Regions from separate parts of the Paraburkholderia sp. J76 genome, predicted to be linked through region 3. Evidence: predicted binding sites of a transcription regulator. Region 3 holds the regulator's gene; each other region holds the start of a gene.
What was found. Region 3 encodes FliA, which starts transcription of late flagellar genes. Its sites were predicted from a motif close to CTAAAGTTTNNNNNNNNNNNGCCGNTA; they were not measured.
Positions count from the first base shown of each region.

Region 1: the regulator FliA is predicted to act here: its motif matches at 2,229-2,255, upstream of U5768_RS28565 (DUF4088 family protein).
Region 2: the regulator FliA is predicted to act here: its motif matches at 2,894-2,920, upstream of fliD (flagellar filament capping protein FliD).

Region 1 covers NZ_CAJMZJ010000019.1:43,726-49,444, reverse strand. The annotation lists gene U5768_RS28585 (CreA family protein) at 1-51, shown strand, start outside; gene U5768_RS28580 (AraC family transcriptional regulator) at 80-1,009, shown strand; gene U5768_RS28575 (AzlC family ABC transporter permease) at 1,078-1,887, shown strand; gene U5768_RS28570 (AzlD domain-containing protein) at 1,884-2,207, shown strand; gene U5768_RS28565 (DUF4088 family protein) at 2,342-3,103, shown strand; gene U5768_RS28560 (ATP-dependent helicase) at 3,122-5,380, opposite strand; gene U5768_RS28555 (hypothetical protein) at 5,513-5,719, opposite strand, start outside.
Region 2 covers NZ_CAJMZJ010000006.1:331,439-337,157, forward strand. The annotation lists gene U5768_RS14715 (hypothetical protein) at 1-136, shown strand, start outside; gene U5768_RS14720 (hypothetical protein) at 203-817, shown strand; gene U5768_RS14725 (DUF2964 family protein) at 835-1,080, opposite strand; gene fliD (flagellar filament capping protein FliD) at 1,364-2,827, opposite strand; gene U5768_RS14735 (IMPACT family protein) at 2,974-3,612, opposite strand; gene U5768_RS14740 (hypothetical protein) at 4,342-4,665, opposite strand; gene U5768_RS14745 (acyl-CoA synthetase) at 4,977-5,719, opposite strand, start outside.
Region 3 covers NZ_CAJMZJ010000008.1:246,849-252,567, forward strand. The annotation lists gene flhF (flagellar biosynthesis protein FlhF) at 88-2,205, shown strand; partial or broken gene U5768_RS17655 (MinD/ParA family protein) at 2,198-3,055, shown strand; gene U5768_RS17660 (RNA polymerase sigma factor FliA) at 3,364-4,095, shown strand; gene U5768_RS17665 (DUF1778 domain-containing protein) at 4,388-4,720, shown strand; gene U5768_RS17670 (GNAT family N-acetyltransferase) at 4,683-5,168, shown strand; gene U5768_RS17675 (flagellar protein FlgN) at 5,270-5,713, opposite strand.

The DNA of each region.
Region 1 (5,719 bases), on a different contig from region 3:
AGCGTCACGGCCGTGCCGGTGCCGGCGGGCACGACGATTCCGCTGCGCTAAACTGGGGATCCGCGCAGGATCCTTCACCATGACCGACTCCCGCTTTCGAGATTCCGCCCGCTACTGGCGCACGCCGCTTCTGCCCGGCGCGGATCTCGTCACGGCCGAATATCACGAGCACGCGTTCGCGCCCCACTGGCACGATGCGTACACGATCCCGGTGATCGAGGGTGGCGCGGAATGCTTTCGCTATCGCGGCGCGCAGCATGTCGCCGAAACGGGCAGCGTTCCGGTCATCAATCCGGGCGAATTGCACACGGGCTCGCGCGCCGTCGAAGAAGGCTGGAGCTATCGGGTGATGTACGTGCCGATCGACTTCCTGCACGAACTGGCCGGCGAAATCGCCGGACGCGCGCAGCCGCTGCCGTGGTTCGACGTCCAGGTGATCCACGATCTGGATCTCGCGCATCGGCTCTCGCGCGCTCACCGTCTGCTGGAGGCCGACGCCGACTGGCGGCGCGCCACGGCCGGGCCGGAACCCGGCGCCGGCCCGGCTGGCGTGGCCCCCATTCCCCCACTTCCCGGCGCGCCGTCTACCGCGTCATGTTCCGATCTGCTCGCCGTGGAAGGCGCGCTGCTCGACGCGCTATCGACGCTGCTCACGCGCTACGGCCGCACGCGCGAGGCGGCGTTCAGGCACGGTCCGAACGACCCGCGCGTGGAAACGATGAAGGCCCTCCTCGCCGCCGATCTCGCCGCGCCGCTGCGCGTGGCCGATCTTGCCCAGGCGGTCGGCCTTTCGCCGTTTCACGCCACGCGGCTATTCACGCAGGCGACCGGCCTGCCGCCGCACGCCTGGCGCACGCAGTTGCGCCTGCAACGCGCCCTCGGCCCGCTGCGCGAAGGCGCCACGGTCGCCGACGTCGCCGTGGCGAGCGGCTTCACCGACCAGAGCCATTTCACGCGGCACTTCCGGCGCATGTTCGGCGTGCCGCCGGGGCGCTGGCAATCGTCCTGAGCGCGCCGACCGCCCCACGCCGCAAGAACGTACAAGCCACGCGCATCGCCGCCCGCTATGCTGTCCCCATGTATCAGGAGGACAGTTTGACCACGCATCCCACGCCGCACCCTCACCGCACCGCCGAATTCATGGCAGGCGCGCGCGACACGATCCCCATGATGATCGGCGCCGCGCCCTTCGGCGTGATCTTCGGCACGCTCGTCACGTCGGGGCCGCTTTCGCTCTGGCACGGCCAGTTCATGTCGCTCGCCGTATTCGCGGGCTCTGCGCAGTTCATCGCGCTCGGGCTGATCGCCTCGCACGCGAGCTTCGCGGTGATCTGGGCTACCACGTTTATCGTGAACCTGCGGCACGTGCTCTACAGTGCGACGCTCGCGCCTTATGTCTCGCATTTGCCGCTGCGCTGGCGTCTCGTGCTCGGCGGCCTGCTCACCGATGAGGTCTTCGCCGTCGCGTGGGCGCACTTCCGCCGTCATCCGCCCGGCGACGATGTCTCGCCGTGGCATTTCCTCGGTTCGGGCGTCTCGATGTACCTGAACTGGCAGCTCTGGACCGCCGCCGGCCTGCTGTTCGGCGCGGCGTTCCCCGGCCTCCAGTCGCTCGGCCTCGACTTCGCGATGGTCGCGACCTTCATCGCCATCGTCGTGCCGCAGTTAGTCGCCGTGCGTTACCTCGCCGCCGCCGCGACTGCGGGCGCGCTCGCCTTTTTCTGGCAGGGCTGGCCGTACAAGCTCGGGTTGCTCGGCGCCGTGCTCGCGGGCGTGGTCGTGGGTGTCGTTCTCTCGCGTCCGGGTTCGTCGCGCGGCGCCCGCGCCGGCAGCGAGTCCCCGCACAAGTCCCCCAACGTCCAACGCACCGCAGGAGCCGGGCAATGAGCTACGTCATCCTGATTCTCGGCATGGCCCTCATCACCCTGGTCATCCGCACCGCGGTGTTCGTGCTCGGCGAGCGGCTCGTGTTCCCGCCGCTCGTGCGCACCGCGCTCGGCTTCGTGCCTGTCACCGTGCTCACGGCCATCATCGTGCCGATGGCGGTCTCGCCCCACGGCCAGGGCGCCGAACTGACCTGGCACAATCCGCAACTCGTCGGCGCGCTCGCGGCAGTCGTCGTCAGCGCGCTCACGAAGCGGCCGCTGCTCACCATCGCGGTCGGGCTCGGCGTGTTCTTCCTCTGGCAAGGCGTGGTCCTGCGCTAGGGCAGCCCCTCGCCCCTTGCGCTCAAGTTTCGCCCCGGGCCGCCGTTAAACCCGTCAAGGCCTGCTCTGGCAGGCCACTGCTCGAACGGCGAGAGCACGCGAGAAGCGCTAAGGATTACACCGGGGCAACCACAATGGGGCATATCACCCTCAAGCTGAAGGATGAAACGCTTGCGTCGCTGCGCAAGGATTTCGACGCGTTCCTGCGCGTCTCGCTCAAACTCGACCCGCAGTTCGCCACGCCGGAATTCGAGGATTACCTGCGCGCGAAGCTGCTCGACAACATGACGCCGCTCACGGAACACGCCGTGCAGCGGCTCCTGCAAGGCGGCCAGTACGCGTGGGCCAAGCGCACGCTCGACAAGGAGTTCCCCGAGGTCGTCTCGATCCTCATGCGGCAGGCGGGCGAATTCGGTTTCGGCTTCGCGTCGCGGCCCGAATGGACGCCAGACGAACTCTCGAAGCAGTGCCGCGATTGGGCGGCGGCTATCGTGAGCGAGGCCCAGGGCGACGACACGCTGGTCGATCCGCTCGCGGCCCAGATCAAATCGGGCGTGCAGGACATCCAGGCGCTGGAAGAGTCGATGCAGACGCCCGCGTGGCGGCTCACCGAATCGCTGCGTCAACGCGTGTACGAAGCGAAGATCGGCTGCGAGCAGGCCAGCGGCAGCCTGGCGCGCGAGCGCCTCGGCGAACTGCGCGGGCTTCTGAGGCTGGGCGTCACGCACGGCGTGTTCCAGAAGCAGGAAGCGCAACAGATCATGGAGTATCTGCGGCTGCTCAAGCCCGAGATTTTCGTCGAGGAGCCCGACGACGTCTTCACGCGCCTCGCCGCGTGGCTGCGCAACTTCTTCATGCCGCCGCAGCGCGCTACGGCGCGCGAGCAGCGGCGTTGAGCGCCTCGCCGGGCCTCTTCAGTCCCACATCTTCCTGAGCTTCGCGGCGATCTCGACCTTCGCCTGCGCGGCGGCGGCGAGTCCCGCCGCGCTCGGCGCGCCCGCCACGGGCGCAGGCGGCCACGCGCGCGATTCGAACAGCGGCAACATGGGCGCGGCGATGAAGCGCGTGCGCGAAGCCCATACGTGCCGGTCGCCCGACGCCGCCTGGTTGTGCACGTAAAAACGCTGCGGCACGACGATGTGCAGATCCTCTTTTGCGCGCGTCATCGCCACGTAGAGCAGCCGCCGCTCCTCCTCCAGTTCGTCGTCGCTGCCCGCACCCAGATCGGACGGAATGCAGCCGTCCACGCCATTGAGCACGAACACGTTGCGCCACTCCTGCCCTTTCGCCGAATGGATCGTCGAGAGGATCAGGTAGTCTTCGTCGAGCAGCGGATCGGCGGATTCGGCGCTCGTGGCGTCGGGCGGATCGAGCGTGAGTTCGGTGAGAAAGCGCTCGCGCGAGGCGTAGGTGCTCGCGATGCTTTCCATTTGCAGCAGGTCCGCGAGCCGCACCGGCGCGTCTTCGTGGTTGCGCTCCAGATGCGGTTCGTACCAGCGCCGCACGCGCTCGAATTCGGCGGGCCACGGCGTCGCGCGCATGGCGAGGCTGTCGATGAGCGCCGCGAACGCGGGCCAGTCCCCGGCCGCGCGCGGCGGCGGCGCAAAGGCCGCCAGCGCCTCGGCGGCGCGATACGCGCCCGTGCACGCGGCCACCTGGTCGAGCAGACGCGCGGCGTTGGCGGGCCCGACGCCCGGCAGCAACTGCGTCACGCGAAACCCCGCCACGCGGTCGAGCGGATTCTCGGCCCAGCGCAGCACCGCCAGCACGTCCTTCACGTGCGCGGCGTCGAGAAAACGCAGGCCGCCGAACTTCACGAACGGGATATTGCGCCGCGCCAGTTCGATTTCGAGCGTCGCGCTGTGGTGCGCCGCGCGAAACAGCACGGCCTGCTGCTTGAGTTTCATGCCCGCCTCGCGCGCTTCGAGAATCTGCTCGACGACGTAGCGCGCCTGGGTCGCCTCGTCGGCCACGGTGACGAGGCGCGGGCGCTGCTGCGAGGGGCGATCGGTCCACAGGTTCTTGGTGAAACGCTCGGCGGCGGCGTCGATCACGGCGTTCGAGGCCGCGAGGATCGGCGCCGTCGAACGGTAGTTGCGCTCCAGCGTCACCTGACGCGCGGGCGGGTCGAACTGCGCCGGGAAGTCGAGAATGTTGCGCACGGTCGCGCCGCGAAACGAGTAGATCGCCTGCGCATCGTCGCCGACCACGGTCAGGCCGCGGCCGTCGGGCTTGAGTGCGAGCAGGATCGAGGCCTGCAGGCGGTTGGTGTCCTGGTATTCGTCGACGAGGATGTGGTCGAAGCGGCCCGCGAGATCGGCGGCGATGGCCGGCTCGGCGGCCATGTGCGCCCAGTAGAGCAGCAGGTCGTCGTAGTCGAGGACATTCTGCTTCTGCTTGGCGTCCACGTAGGCCGCGAACAGCGCGCGCAACTGCGGCTCCCATTCGAGGCACCACGAAAACGAGCGGTTGAGCACGTTGGCGAGCGAATCGCCCGTGTTGACCGCGCGCGAGTAGATCGCAAGGCAGGTCGATTTCGAGGGGAAACGCTTTTCTTTCGCCGAGAAGCCCAGTTCGTGGCGCACGAGGTTCATGAGATCGGCGGAATCCTCGCGGTCGTTGATCGTGAACGCAGGCGAAAGGCCGATGTGGTCGGCGTACTCGCGCAACAACCGCGCGCCCACGCCGTGAAAAGTGCCCGCCCACGTGAGCCCCTGCGCGAGCACGGCGGCCGCGCCCGGCGCACCGGCGGCGATGCGCGCCACGCGCCGGGTCATTTCCTGCGCGGCGCGCCGCGAGAACGTGAGCAGCAAGATGCGGTGCGGATCGGCGCCCCCCGCGATCAGATGCGCGACGCGGTGAGCGAGCGTATTCGTCTTGCCCGAGCCGGCGCCCGCGATCACGAGCAACGGGCCCGGCAGCGCCGAGCCCGGCGCATAGCCCGCCTCGCCGCCGTGCTCGACGGCCTCGCGCTGCGCGTCGTTGAGCTTCGCGAGCCACGCGGATACGGCACTCGCCGCTTCGGCGTGCGCCTGGCTGGCGTCGGAGACGGAGGAATCGGCAACGGAGACAGTGGACACGGCGGGCGCTGGGACGATGAACGTGGCGAATCGGGAAGGAGCGACGCACACTGTATATCCATACACCCTGCGTCCGCAAGCGCCTGATTCCATGGCGATCTGGCGGGATTTAACGCCACCCGGCCTCGCTGCATCTCGCCCAAACGAAGCGGCGGCCTCCGTTGCCGGAGGCCGCCGCGAGAAAGCGCTGTCGAAGGCAGCGCCTACCGTTGGTTACAGCGATTGTTACTGCGACTGGCCGCCCTGCTGCTGAGCCGACATGCCGTTCATCTGGTCCTTCATTTCCGAATCATTGGCCTGACGGTCGGCCTTGTGGTTGATCTTGGCGTCCTTGACCTGAGCCTTGTACTGCGACTTCGCCTGCTTCTTCGCGTCGCTGTACTCGGCGTTTGCCGACTTCTTCGCGCTGCGGTATTCGGCATTCGCCTCGGC
Region 2 (5,719 bases), on a different contig from region 3:
CGCAACGCTCGGCGCGGACCGGCACCGCATGCTGCGGCTGGCCGAGAAGCGTCAGCTTGCGAGCGAGGAACGCGAGCGCGTGTATGCCCATTACCTGCGCTGCGCGGCCGAGGAAGCCTGCATGAACGGCGCTTGATGCGGGCGAGCGGTGCGATGCCGCTCGCCTGCCATTCACGATTCACCATCCACCGAAGGAGGCTGCATGTCCACGCGCTATCGTTCTTCCGCGCCGCTGCTCGGCGCTTTGCTCGTGCTTGCCCTCGGCGTGTCGCCGCACGTGCCGCTGCGTGCGCAGACGGCGTCCGACGCCGCGCCCGAAAGTGCGCCCAACGCGCAACTGCAGATCGGCGAGGTGCAGACCTCGGCGACGGTCGTGAGCGTCGACGCGGCGACCAATTCGGTCACGCTGCGCGGCGCGCGGCGCAACGTGGTGACGATCGCAGTCGATCCCTCCATTGGCGACGTGAGCAAGCTCAAGCCCGGCGACCACGTGAATATCGTCTACAAGGAGGCGTTGCTGCTGCGCGCCGAAAAGGTCGCTACGAGAGGCATACGCTCGCGCGTCGATACGGTCGCGACCATGCCCGCTTCCGGCGGCGTGGCGGGGACGGCGCATAGCGTTCAGGTGATTGCGACGGTGGAGAAGATCGACCGCAAGAGCCGCAAGGTCGCGCTGCGCGGGCCGCGTCAGACGGTCGTGGTCGTGGCGCCGCCGGACGTGCCGCTCGAATCGCTCAAGGTGGGCGACAGCATTCGCGCCGACTACGTGGCCGCGACGGCCGTGCACGTTACGCGCGACGGTCAGAACCTGCAGTAACGCCGGGGCGGCGTACGCTAGTCCACGCGATTGCGGTCGCGCACGAGGATCGAGACGTAGATCGCCGTGCAGATAATGATGATGGCCACGCCGGTAATCACCTTCTGGTGGTCGAAGTTGATGAGCCCGACCACTGCGATGGCGATGCCGGCGGCGGAGCCGAGCGTGCCCATTGCGGCCACGAAAATGCGCACCTTGCTCCAGACGCGATGGCGCCGCGCGGGACCCGCGCCCTCGATAAACCGATGCAGTCGATCAAACATGGCAGCTCTTCCCGGTTGGGTGGCACATCAAAGTATAGCCAGCCCATTATCACGCGTTCGTTCATTTGCCTGCGCGCGAGCGCCGGAATTTCCGGCCGGTTTTTGCGCGGGTTTAAGTTTGGCTTAATTTTGGCTCGCCATGATGAAGCGGTCGGGTCGATTTGATAGTTCGATTCGCGGTTGTTCTTCACGTCCCCTGTTGGCCGCCGATTACGAATGGATCGGCGGCCTTTTTTTGTCCGCGCTCCACGTTTGCTAGCGTCGCGCCGCGTCTGTTCAAGCCTTATTTGTGATTCGTCGCGAGGGCGCCCGCGCTGTTCGCGCCGCCGAAAAGCTGCGTCAGATACTGCTGGTTGTTGTTCATGATCGACATGAGTTTATTGAGCGCGGTGAACTGGCGGTTGAATTGCGCGGTGAGCTGGGTTGCGCGCGCATCGAGCATCGACGACTGCTTCTTGATGTCGTCCAGCTCCTTGTTGATGGCCGTGCTGCGCCGCTCGATAATGCCGCTCGACTGCACGTAGGGCGTGATGGCGCTGCTGAGTTTCGCGGTCATGCCGCCGCTGCCGAACAGTGCCGCAATCGCGCTGTTGCCCCCGCTGTTGCCACCGTTGTTGCCCGCTTGCAGCGCCTGCTTGAACGTGTCGTCGTCGATCTCCAGCTTGCCGCTCTTGCCGAGCTTGATGCCGATTTCGCCCAGCGAATGGGTCACGCCGTCGTTGCCCTTCACGCCCGCCGATATGACCGCCGGCAAATTCGCCGCGAGCGTGCGCGCGATCGAGTCGCCGAGCAGCGCGCCCGCTTGCGCGCCGGTCGAACCGGTCGCCGCCGTGTACGAAGTCAAGCCGTTCAGGGCATCCACGTAGCTGTTGTACGCCTTCACGAAGTCGCGGATCGACGTGCCGGTCGCTTCGGTGTCGGCGGCGATGGCGAGCGTTTGCTTCGTGCCCACCGAGGCGCTTCCGAGCTTGATCGTGAGGTCGCTCACCACGCCCTCCAGCGTGTTGCTCGCGCTCGTGACGCGCGTGCCGTCGATGCGCAGTTCGGCGTCGCCGGCTGGCTCGACTTCGTGCATCTGCGAGGAGGCGAGGCGCGTATCGACGCCCGCGCCTGCCTGCACCTCGATCGCGTTGGCCGCGCCCGTCCGGTTCGCGCTCAGCACGAGGTGCTGGCCGTCGGCGCCGTTGACGATCGACGCCGTGACGCCGGGGTTGTCCTTCGCCCGGTTGATCGCCGCGACGACGTCGGTGAGCTTGTTGCTGCCCGCCGCGACCGTCAGATGCATGGACTTGCCGCCCGTCGAAATGTCGAGGCTGCCCTCGCCGAGCGTTTCGCCGGTGTCGAAGCTATCCGAGGTGAGTTTGTGCGCCGTCGCCAGATGATCGACTTCGACCGTGAAGCTGCTCGCCACCGCGTTCTTGCCGGCCACCGCGCTCAGGCCTTTGTCCTTTTCGCTCGTCGTGACCGTGAAGCGTTGCAGCGCGGCGCCGTCCCTGAACGGATCGAGCGCGCTCTGAAGCGAGGCGAGCGCCGATTTGAGCGTGCCGAGCGCGGAGAGCGTCGTGTTGCTTGCCGTCTGCTTCGCGCTGAGGACGGCGCTCGGGCCCGCGATCTTCGCGTTGACGAGCGCCTTGACGAGCTGGTTCACGTCGAGCGTGGAATTGGTCGCGCCGCTGATGATCGACTGGGCGGCGTCGCTCAGCGCGCTGTTCGCGCTGGCGGTGGTGTTCGTGATCGTGCTTGCCATGAAAGAAGTCCGTTCGTTCTGGTGCGTCGAGTCGACGGAACGCGCGAATGCGCGGTCATGCTTTCATTACGGCAAGCTTTCATGAAACTTTATGAAAGAATCGAAAAGAATTTGAAACCTTTGCGCGGCATCTCCGCGCCGCGTGTTCAGACGTGCTCGGGAAAGCCCGAGCGGCCTTGCGTGAGGTCGGTGAGAGCGTGGCGCGCGGCGTCCACGGCGGTCGCGGGCAACTGGATCGTGAGCCGGACCGTCATGGCGTACTGGCTCTCCACGAGCGTGAACTGCTCCTGATCGATCCAGTGGCGCACGCGGGTTTCGTCGGGGTAGCCCAGTTCGACCGTGAGGCGCGCCTGCGCGATGCGCTCGACGCGCTCGGCCGCTTGCAACGCGCTGGCGATGGCGTCGGTATAGGCGCGCACGAGGCCGCCCGCGCCGAGCTTCACGCCGCCGTAATAGCGCACCACGGCCGCGAGCACGCCGTCCAGGTCGTGATGGCGCAGCACTTCGAGGATCGGGCGCCCGGCGGTGCCGGAGGGCTCGCCGTCGTCGGACATGCCGGACTGGCCGCCCGCGAGGAGCGCCCAGCATACGTGCGTGGCGGCGGGATGTTCGTCGCGCAGACGGCGGATTTCGGCCATGGCCGCCTCGCGGTCGGCAACGGGAATGGCGTGCGCGATGAAGCGGCTCTTGCGGATATCGAGTTCCGCGGCGACAGGGCGGGCGAGGGTGAAGGTTGGCACAAGCGGTTGGGACAAGCGGATTGCCACAGCAGGCGAAACCACCATGTTAGCCGATGCGCACTGGCCGGATTCCTGCGCCCGTCCCCATATCTTGCCAGTTTCCGTAATGGTTCTTTGCGCCCGACGCTAGTGACGTCCCGGCCCTTGAACCGGATAATGGCGGGCATGACGGATCTAGCTCTGGCTGGAGCGAAGCCGAACTCCTCATTCGGTGATCCGTCATTGTTCTTTCTCTCGCGGCGCCGCCCGGCCGACGCGATTCTCCCAGGCACGGAAGCCAAAAAAAGACCCGGTCGGACTGTGTCGCGACCGGGGTCACAAGGCTCGCCTGTTCTCAAGAGGCGACCTCACATTACGTCCGCAAAATTACGTCCGCAACCGGAAAAAAACCTGACAAGCGCGCAAAAAAAAATCCCGGCCATCTCTGGCCGGGCAATGAGAATACACCGTGCGCTCCGGGGAACGAAACGCCCATTCACGTTACTCGCGGGACGCTCGAGAGGCAACGCTTGCGCATTACCTGCAATTACTGACGTCTGCCTTTCTGGTTGCGATCGGCGTGCCGCATGGCGGCGCGCAACCGTGTAGCGGCGGGCAGGCAAGCCATATTGATTCGCACGACGAATGAAATATTCTGATGATTGCGCTCGCGGCGAAGTAAGGCGCTGAAATGCGCCGAGGCCGGTCTTCCCTGCGGAAGACCGGCCTCGGTGTGCCACATCCGGCGCCGCCAGGAAAGGCGGCCCGGCGATCACGCATCATGCGTCATGCGGATCAGTAACGCGGGGGCGGCGGACGGTGGTCGTCGCGGTAGTGCGGGGGACCCGGATCGTGCGGATGATGGTGCATCCACTCGTCGTGCGCCCAGTATCGGTGGCCGTCCCAGTAACGGTCCTCATGCCAGCCGATCGAGATGCGCGCGTCCACCGGCATCATGTGCGGCTGGCCGTATTGCGGCGCCGCTTCGGCACGCAGCCCATACGGGGCGCCGTACGGCGCGGATTGGGCAAAAGCGCTCGATGCGCCCATCAATGCGCCACCGGCGATCAGTGCAGCGGCGATGGCGCGGGCGGGGGTCTTCCAGCTCTTCGTATTCATGAGTTACCTCCTCTTGGGTTGCGTCGTCAGTCACGCGGCACCGGGTGCCTTTGTGTTGCGACCACGGTTCAAAGCTTATCGGGCCCAGGCGGAGGAATACGTGACTACTTGTAAGCTTTCGTTTCATACGATTCTTGCTGCCCAAACGGCTGTTTTGACAGTGAGCCCTTGATGCAGAAAGGATTACGAGCCGCGCCTGACAATCGCAGTCCCGCGCAGGAGGGTCGGGTTGTCAACTGACGTTACATTCGAGCGGCGCGGGCTGCCCGAATGCGTCACCTCTACCGGCCTGCCAGGTCCCGATGTCGTTCTTACCGCGGTGTTTTCGGCGCGCCTTGTGTGCCGGCCAGATCGATGGCGCTTTGCGAACCTAGTTGCGCGCGCAACTCATACTTCTGGATCTTGCCCGTGGCCGTGCGCGGCAGTTCACCGAATCGCACGGCGCGCGGCACCTTGAAGTGCGCGAGAAAGAGCCGGCAGTGCGCGATGATTTCCTCGGCCGTGGCGCTCGCGCCCGGACGCAGTTCGACGAATGCGCAAGGTACTTCGCCCCACTTCGGATCGGGCATCGCGACGACAGCGGCGAGCGCGACGGCCGGATGGCGATACAGCGTGTCCTCCACCTCGATGCTCGAAATGTTCTCGCCGCCCGAGATGATGATGTCCTTGCTGCGGTCGGTAATGCGCACGTAGCCGTCGGGCGTCATCACGCCGAGGTCGCCCGTGTGGAACCAGCCGCCGCGGAAGGCGTCGTCGGTTGCGCGCTCGTTCTTCAGGTAGCCCTTCATGCAGATGTTGCCCCGGAACATGATTTCGCCGAGCGTTTCGCCGTCGGCGGGCACGGGCTCCATCGTCTGCGCATTGCGCACGCTCACGCCGCTTTGCAGGTGATAGCGCACGCCCTGGCGCGCGGCGAGGCTCGCCTGTTCGTCTTCGGGCAGCGTTTGCCAGCGCTCCTGCACGGCACAGACTGCGGCGGGGCCGTACACCTCGGTCAGACCATAGACGTGCGTGAGCTCGATGCCGATCGCCTTCATCTTCGCGATCACGGCCG
Region 3 (5,719 bases):
CAACGCACGGCGGGCAGCAATCCAGCGCCATTCCAGCATCGGACGACCGGCGGCGGCATAAGCCGCTCACCTCATCAGGGGCTCAGCTTGAACATTCGCAAATTCATCGGTGGCACCAGCCGCGACGCGTTACGGCTCGTACGCGAAGCGTTGGGTGCGGACGCCGTCGTTCTGTCGAACCGTACGCTCGAAGACGGCAGCGTCGAAATCGTCGCGCTCGCGGACCGCGACCTCGCGGCGATCGCGCCGGCCGATGTTGCCGCGGCACAAGGCCTGCCAGGCGCCGGTGGCCAAGGTGGTCAAGGTGGTCAAGGTGCTCAAGGCGGCCCGTTCGCGCAGCCTTCCGCCGCCATGACGCAGATGCCGCGCACGCCGCGCGCAGCGCTCGGCGCGGCCCCGGCGGCGCTCGCCGCTCCTGTCGGCGCGGCGAACCCCTACGCGAGCGGCATGCCGGACGTGTTCTCGTCGGTGTTCGGCGCGAGCCCGGAAGTGGGCGCCGAAAAGGGCGGCGCTAACGCCAACGCCGATGCCGATTCCGACGCCGATGGCGATCACGCCGCCGGCGCCGCCGTCTCGCTTGGCCAGGAAGCGTCGGCCGCCTCTGCCGCCGTCGCCGCGCTTTCGCCTTCTTCCCGCGCCGCAGCGGGTCAGCACGCCGCGCAATCGCCGATGCCGCCGACGCTGCAATCCGCGATGCAGGCCGCGCAATCGCAGCAAGCCATGCCGGGTCAGCAAACGCCGCTGCAAATGGCGCTCCAGGCCGCGACCGAATCGCTCGGCTCGCAAGCCTTCGCGCCGTCGTTCGCGTCCATGACGCCCGCCGCGAACGCCAACGCCCCGGCCGCCGCGCGCGAAGCCGCCGCGCGCCTCGAGCAGGCCGCCGCCGGCGCGAGCGCGAGCGACGCGCCGCGCACGATGGCCGAGTCGAATCCCTGGCTGATCGATCACGCTCGCCGTATAGCGAATCAGCAAAATGCGCCGCGCGTGCCGGGCATGACGCCCGCGGCCGCGGCAGCCCGTGGTCTTGGCAATGTCGCCGATCCGGTGCTGCCGCCCAATGTCGACGCCACCACGCCCGACTGGGCGCTCGAGGCCGCGCATGTCGCCGCGCGCCGCGCCGCCCAGCGCCTCGGCCACGGCCCGGAGGCCGCCGGTCCCGCGCCCACGTCCAGCAAGCATGCCGACGCAGCGCAAACCGTGAGCGAAGCGATCCGCACGCGCATCGAACAGGTCGTGAACGAAACGGTGATGAACGAGCTGGCCTCCATGCGCGGCATGATGGAAGAGCAGTTCGCGGGTCTCCTGTGGGGCGAGCGCCAGCGCCGCAGCCCGGTGCAGGGCGCGCTCACCAAGCAGCTTTTTGCCGCGGGCTTCTCGGCGCAGCTCGTGAAAATGATGATCGACCGCCTGCCCGACGTGCAAACCGAAGAGGCCGGCATGGAGTGGCTCCAGTCGGTGCTCGAATCGAATCTGCCCGTCCTCGAAGACGAAGAGGCGCTCATGGAGCGCGGCGGCGTATTCGCGCTGATGGGCCCGACGGGCGTGGGCAAGACCACGACCACGGCGAAGCTCGCCGCGCGCTGCGTGATGCGCTTCGGCGCGAGCAAGGTGGCGCTCCTCACCACCGACAGCTACCGTATCGGCGGCCACGAGCAACTGCGCATCTTCGGCAAGATCCTCGGCGTGTCCGTGCATGCCGTGCGCGACGGCGCGGACCTCCAGCTCGCGCTCACCGAACTCAAGAACAAGCACATCGTGCTGATCGACACGATCGGCATGAGCCAGCGCGACCGCGCCGTGGCCGACCAGATCGCCATGCTGTGCGGCGCGGGTCGTCCGGTGCAGCGCCTTCTGCTGCTCTCGGCGACGAACCACGGCGACACGCTCAACGAAGTCGTGCAGGCATACCAGAGCGAAAACGCACCGCTCACGGGCTGCATTCTCACCAAGCTCGACGAGGCGACCAACCTCGGCAGCGCGCTCGACACCGTGCTGCGCTACAAGCTGCCGGTGCACTACGTCTCGACCGGCCAGAAGGTGCCCGAGAACCTGTACGTGGCGACGCGCCGCTTCCTGATCCGCAGCGCTTTCTGCATTCCGCGAGAGAGTTCGCCGTTCGTGCCGCACGAAGACGATATTCCGGCGCTGCTGTCGGCACTCTCGACGCGTTCGAATTCGCAGGCTCCCGAGGTCAGGTTTGGATAAGTTCGTCATCGATCAGGCCGAAGGGCTGCGGCGGCTTCTCGCGCGCGAAGGCTCGCGGGTGGTCGCGGTGACGGGCGGAGCGGGTTCGCCCGGACGCACGACCACCGTGGTCAATCTCGCGGCGGCGCTCACCGCGCAGGGCAAGGACGTGCTCGTGATCGACGAGTGCCTCGGCTCGCGCTCGGTCTGCTCGCTCATAGGCGGCGTGCGCGGCGCGGGCAGCTTCGCTGCTGTGATGCGCGGCGAGCGCACGCTCGAGGAAGCCGTGGGGCGTCATGCGCTCGGCTTCGGCGTGCTGGCCGCCTCGCGTGACAACCGCGCGCAGTACACGGCCGCGCAGTTGCAGAAGGTGATCTCGGGCCCCGCGGACATCGTATTGATCGACGCGCAGCTCGACGCCGAAGGCGCGCTGTCGCCGCTCGCCATGCACGCGCATGACGTGCTGATCGTGATGCGCGTCGGCGCGCAGTCGATCACGGACGCCTATGCGTGCATGAAACGGCTGCACTTCGCGCATGCGATCGCGCAGTTTCGCGTGCTCGCGAATCATGTGGCGAACGCGAGCGACGCGCACGCCGCGATCGAGAACCTCGCGGGGGTGGCGAGCCGCTACCTGAGCGTTTCGCTCGAAAGCGCCGGTAGCGTCGCCGCCGATCAGCACATGGCGCAGGCGCTCAGGCTCGCGCGCTGCATCGTCGATGCGTTTCCGTCGACATCCGCCGCGCGCGACTTCCGGCACGTGGCCGCCGAACTGCCGCACTGGCCCATGCGACCCGCGGTTTCCGCGTGCTCGCCGGCCACGGCGCGCGCCGGGGCGGCGCTCGTCGAGTCGCACGAAGAACATGAAGCGGCGGGCGACGCATCCGCCGACGATACGGATGGCGCGCCGCAAGCCGCCGTCCAGCCACACGCTACCCATGCAACGCATGCAACAAGCACGACAAACGCAACAAACGCCGCACACAGCGCGCTCGCCGCGAACGCCGATTCGTTCGCAGCAAGCGTGACGGGTGTGCATCCCGCACCCAACGCAACATCGGCGTCCGCGTCGGCCCATGTGGGCTGGCGGACCGATACGCCCGCGCAGCGCACGTCGCCGCAGCACGTCTGACGTGCTCACGACGACGCCACACAGGGACATGAGAAGTGGAGAGCACGATGTATAACGCTCAAGGAAAAATTTCGCAGGCCGACGTGCTTGCGAAATACGCGCCGCTCGTGAGACGGCTCGGCTTGCAGCTCGTGGCCAAGATGCCGGCGAGCGTGGACCTCGACGACCTGATCCAGGCGGGCATGATCGGCCTGCTCGACGCGGCCAACCGCTATAAGGAAGATCAGGGCGCGCAATTCGAGACCTATGCGAGCCAGCGCATTCGCGGCGCGATGCTCGACGAACTGCGCAGCAACGACTGGCTGCCGCGCAGCCTGCGGCGCACCTCGCGCGAAGTGGAAAGCGCCGTGCATCAGGTGGAGCAGCGCCTTGGCCGCTCGGCGAGCGAAACGGAGATCGCCGAGCATCTGAGCATGCCGCTCGACGAGTATCAGAGCATGCTGCAGGACCTGCACGGCAGCCAGCTCATCTACTACGAAGACTTCGACCGCTCCGCCGAGGACGAACCGTTCCTCGACCGCTACTGTGTCGATCACTCGGACCCGCTTTCGGCCCTGCTCGACGACAGCCTGCGCGGCGCGCTCGTCGAGGCGATCGAGCGGCTGCCCGAGCGCGAGAAGCTGCTCATGTCGCTCTACTACGAGCGCGGCATGAACCTGCGCGAAATCGGCGCGGTGATGGAGGTGAGCGAGTCGCGCGTGTGCCAGTTGCACAGCCAGGCGGTGGCGCGCCTGCGCACGCGGCTGCGCGAGATGTCGTGGGCGGGCCAGGAGAGTTGAGACGAATGCCGTAGACAGACGCTCCGCGCGGTTTTTCGCGCGGGCCGGGTGCGGTGAAAAAGCCGGAGTGCGAAAGCGCTTCGGCTTTTTTGTTGATGTCAGGATGAAGCCGTTGGTGACAATTTGGCACCGTAAGTGATATAGTGGCTCCAGCCCGTGAACCGGGATCGAATCGGTCCGCCCGGGCTCCGGTATTTACGGTGGGGGGTGCCCCGCGTCGCGCTTCAGAACCCCGGGCCCGGCATCCGCCAAACGATGTAGGCGTGCCCCAAGCTCGAAAAAAGGATGAACAATGGCTATCAACAACGGTGTGGAAAGCTCCAGCCGCGGGCGAATCACTGCCCGGTTGAGTGCGGAGAAGCAGGAAATCCTGCAGCTTGCTGCAGATCTCTCGGGCAGTACCGTCAACCAGTTTATTGTGCAAGCCGCGCTCAGGGCGGCGGAGCAGGTCATCGAGCAGGAAGAGGTCATTCGCTCCATCCGCCTGACGATGGACGAATCGAAGCGCTTCTTCGCGCTGCTGGATGAGCCGCCGAAGCCCAACGAGGCGCTGCAGCGCGCGATGGCTCGCTTCAGGAAAAACAAGAGTGGAAACACAGATTCGTCAGTTGAGGGAGGGCGATGACCGCAACAGCTTCGATTGCGGCGTCGATTCGATGAACGAATGGATTCGCCACGTAGCGAATCAGCATCAAAAGAAGAATCTGTCTCGCACTTATGTCGCCGCGGCGTCGTCTGCTCCACGCACGATAGCGGGCTACTACGCGCTCGCGGCGACAGCGGTGGAAACGGACGGCATGCGCGGCGCAAAACTCCCGAGGAGCGCGTCGGCGGTCTTGCTCGCGCGGCTGGCGGTGGACGTGCGGCACCACGGCCAAGGCCTTGGCGAATTTCTGCTTATGCACGCGCTAAATGTCGTGCTGAAAGCGTCGGGCAGGGTAGGCGTGCAATGCGTCATCGTCGATGCGCTCGATGACAACGCAGCAGGGTTCTATCGAAAATACGGATTCGAGCCGTTCACGGATGCGCCGCGAAGACTCTTCCTGCCCGTCGCGACAATCGAGCAGGCATGAAGGCCCGATGGCTAGCCACACCACCCGTCAGTCCCAAACAAAAAGCCGAAGCATCCCTTGCTTCGGCTTTTGTCCTTGCGCCTACGACGCGCCCGCGCGCCTTACAGCCCGAACGCCGGCAAACGTCCATCGGGACCGTACAACATCGCGCCGTTGCCCGTTTCGCCGCGCAGGATCGAGAGCGCGCGGCGGTTATGTTCCATGCGCGTGCGGATCATCATGCCGATCGTGAGATTCTTGCGGCGCGCGCGTTCGGTCGAGCCCTTGAGCAGCGCCCACTGGCTCGCGAGGCGCGTGTCGCCGTCGCAGGCCATTTCGATGCCTTTGCGGCCGCCGGGCAGGCCGAGGCCAGCCAGTTGCGCGTCGCGCGCCTTTTCGAGACCCGCGAGGCGCTGCGTGAGCGTCGTCTTCTGTTCGACGATTTGCGGGAGCGCCTCGATGCCGTCGGCCGACACGAGCGCCTTTTCTTCATAGGCGAGCAGCGACGCGAACGCCTCGACAGTGGCGTGTTCGTCGATCAGCGTGGCTAACAGGGCATCTTTCATTGCAAG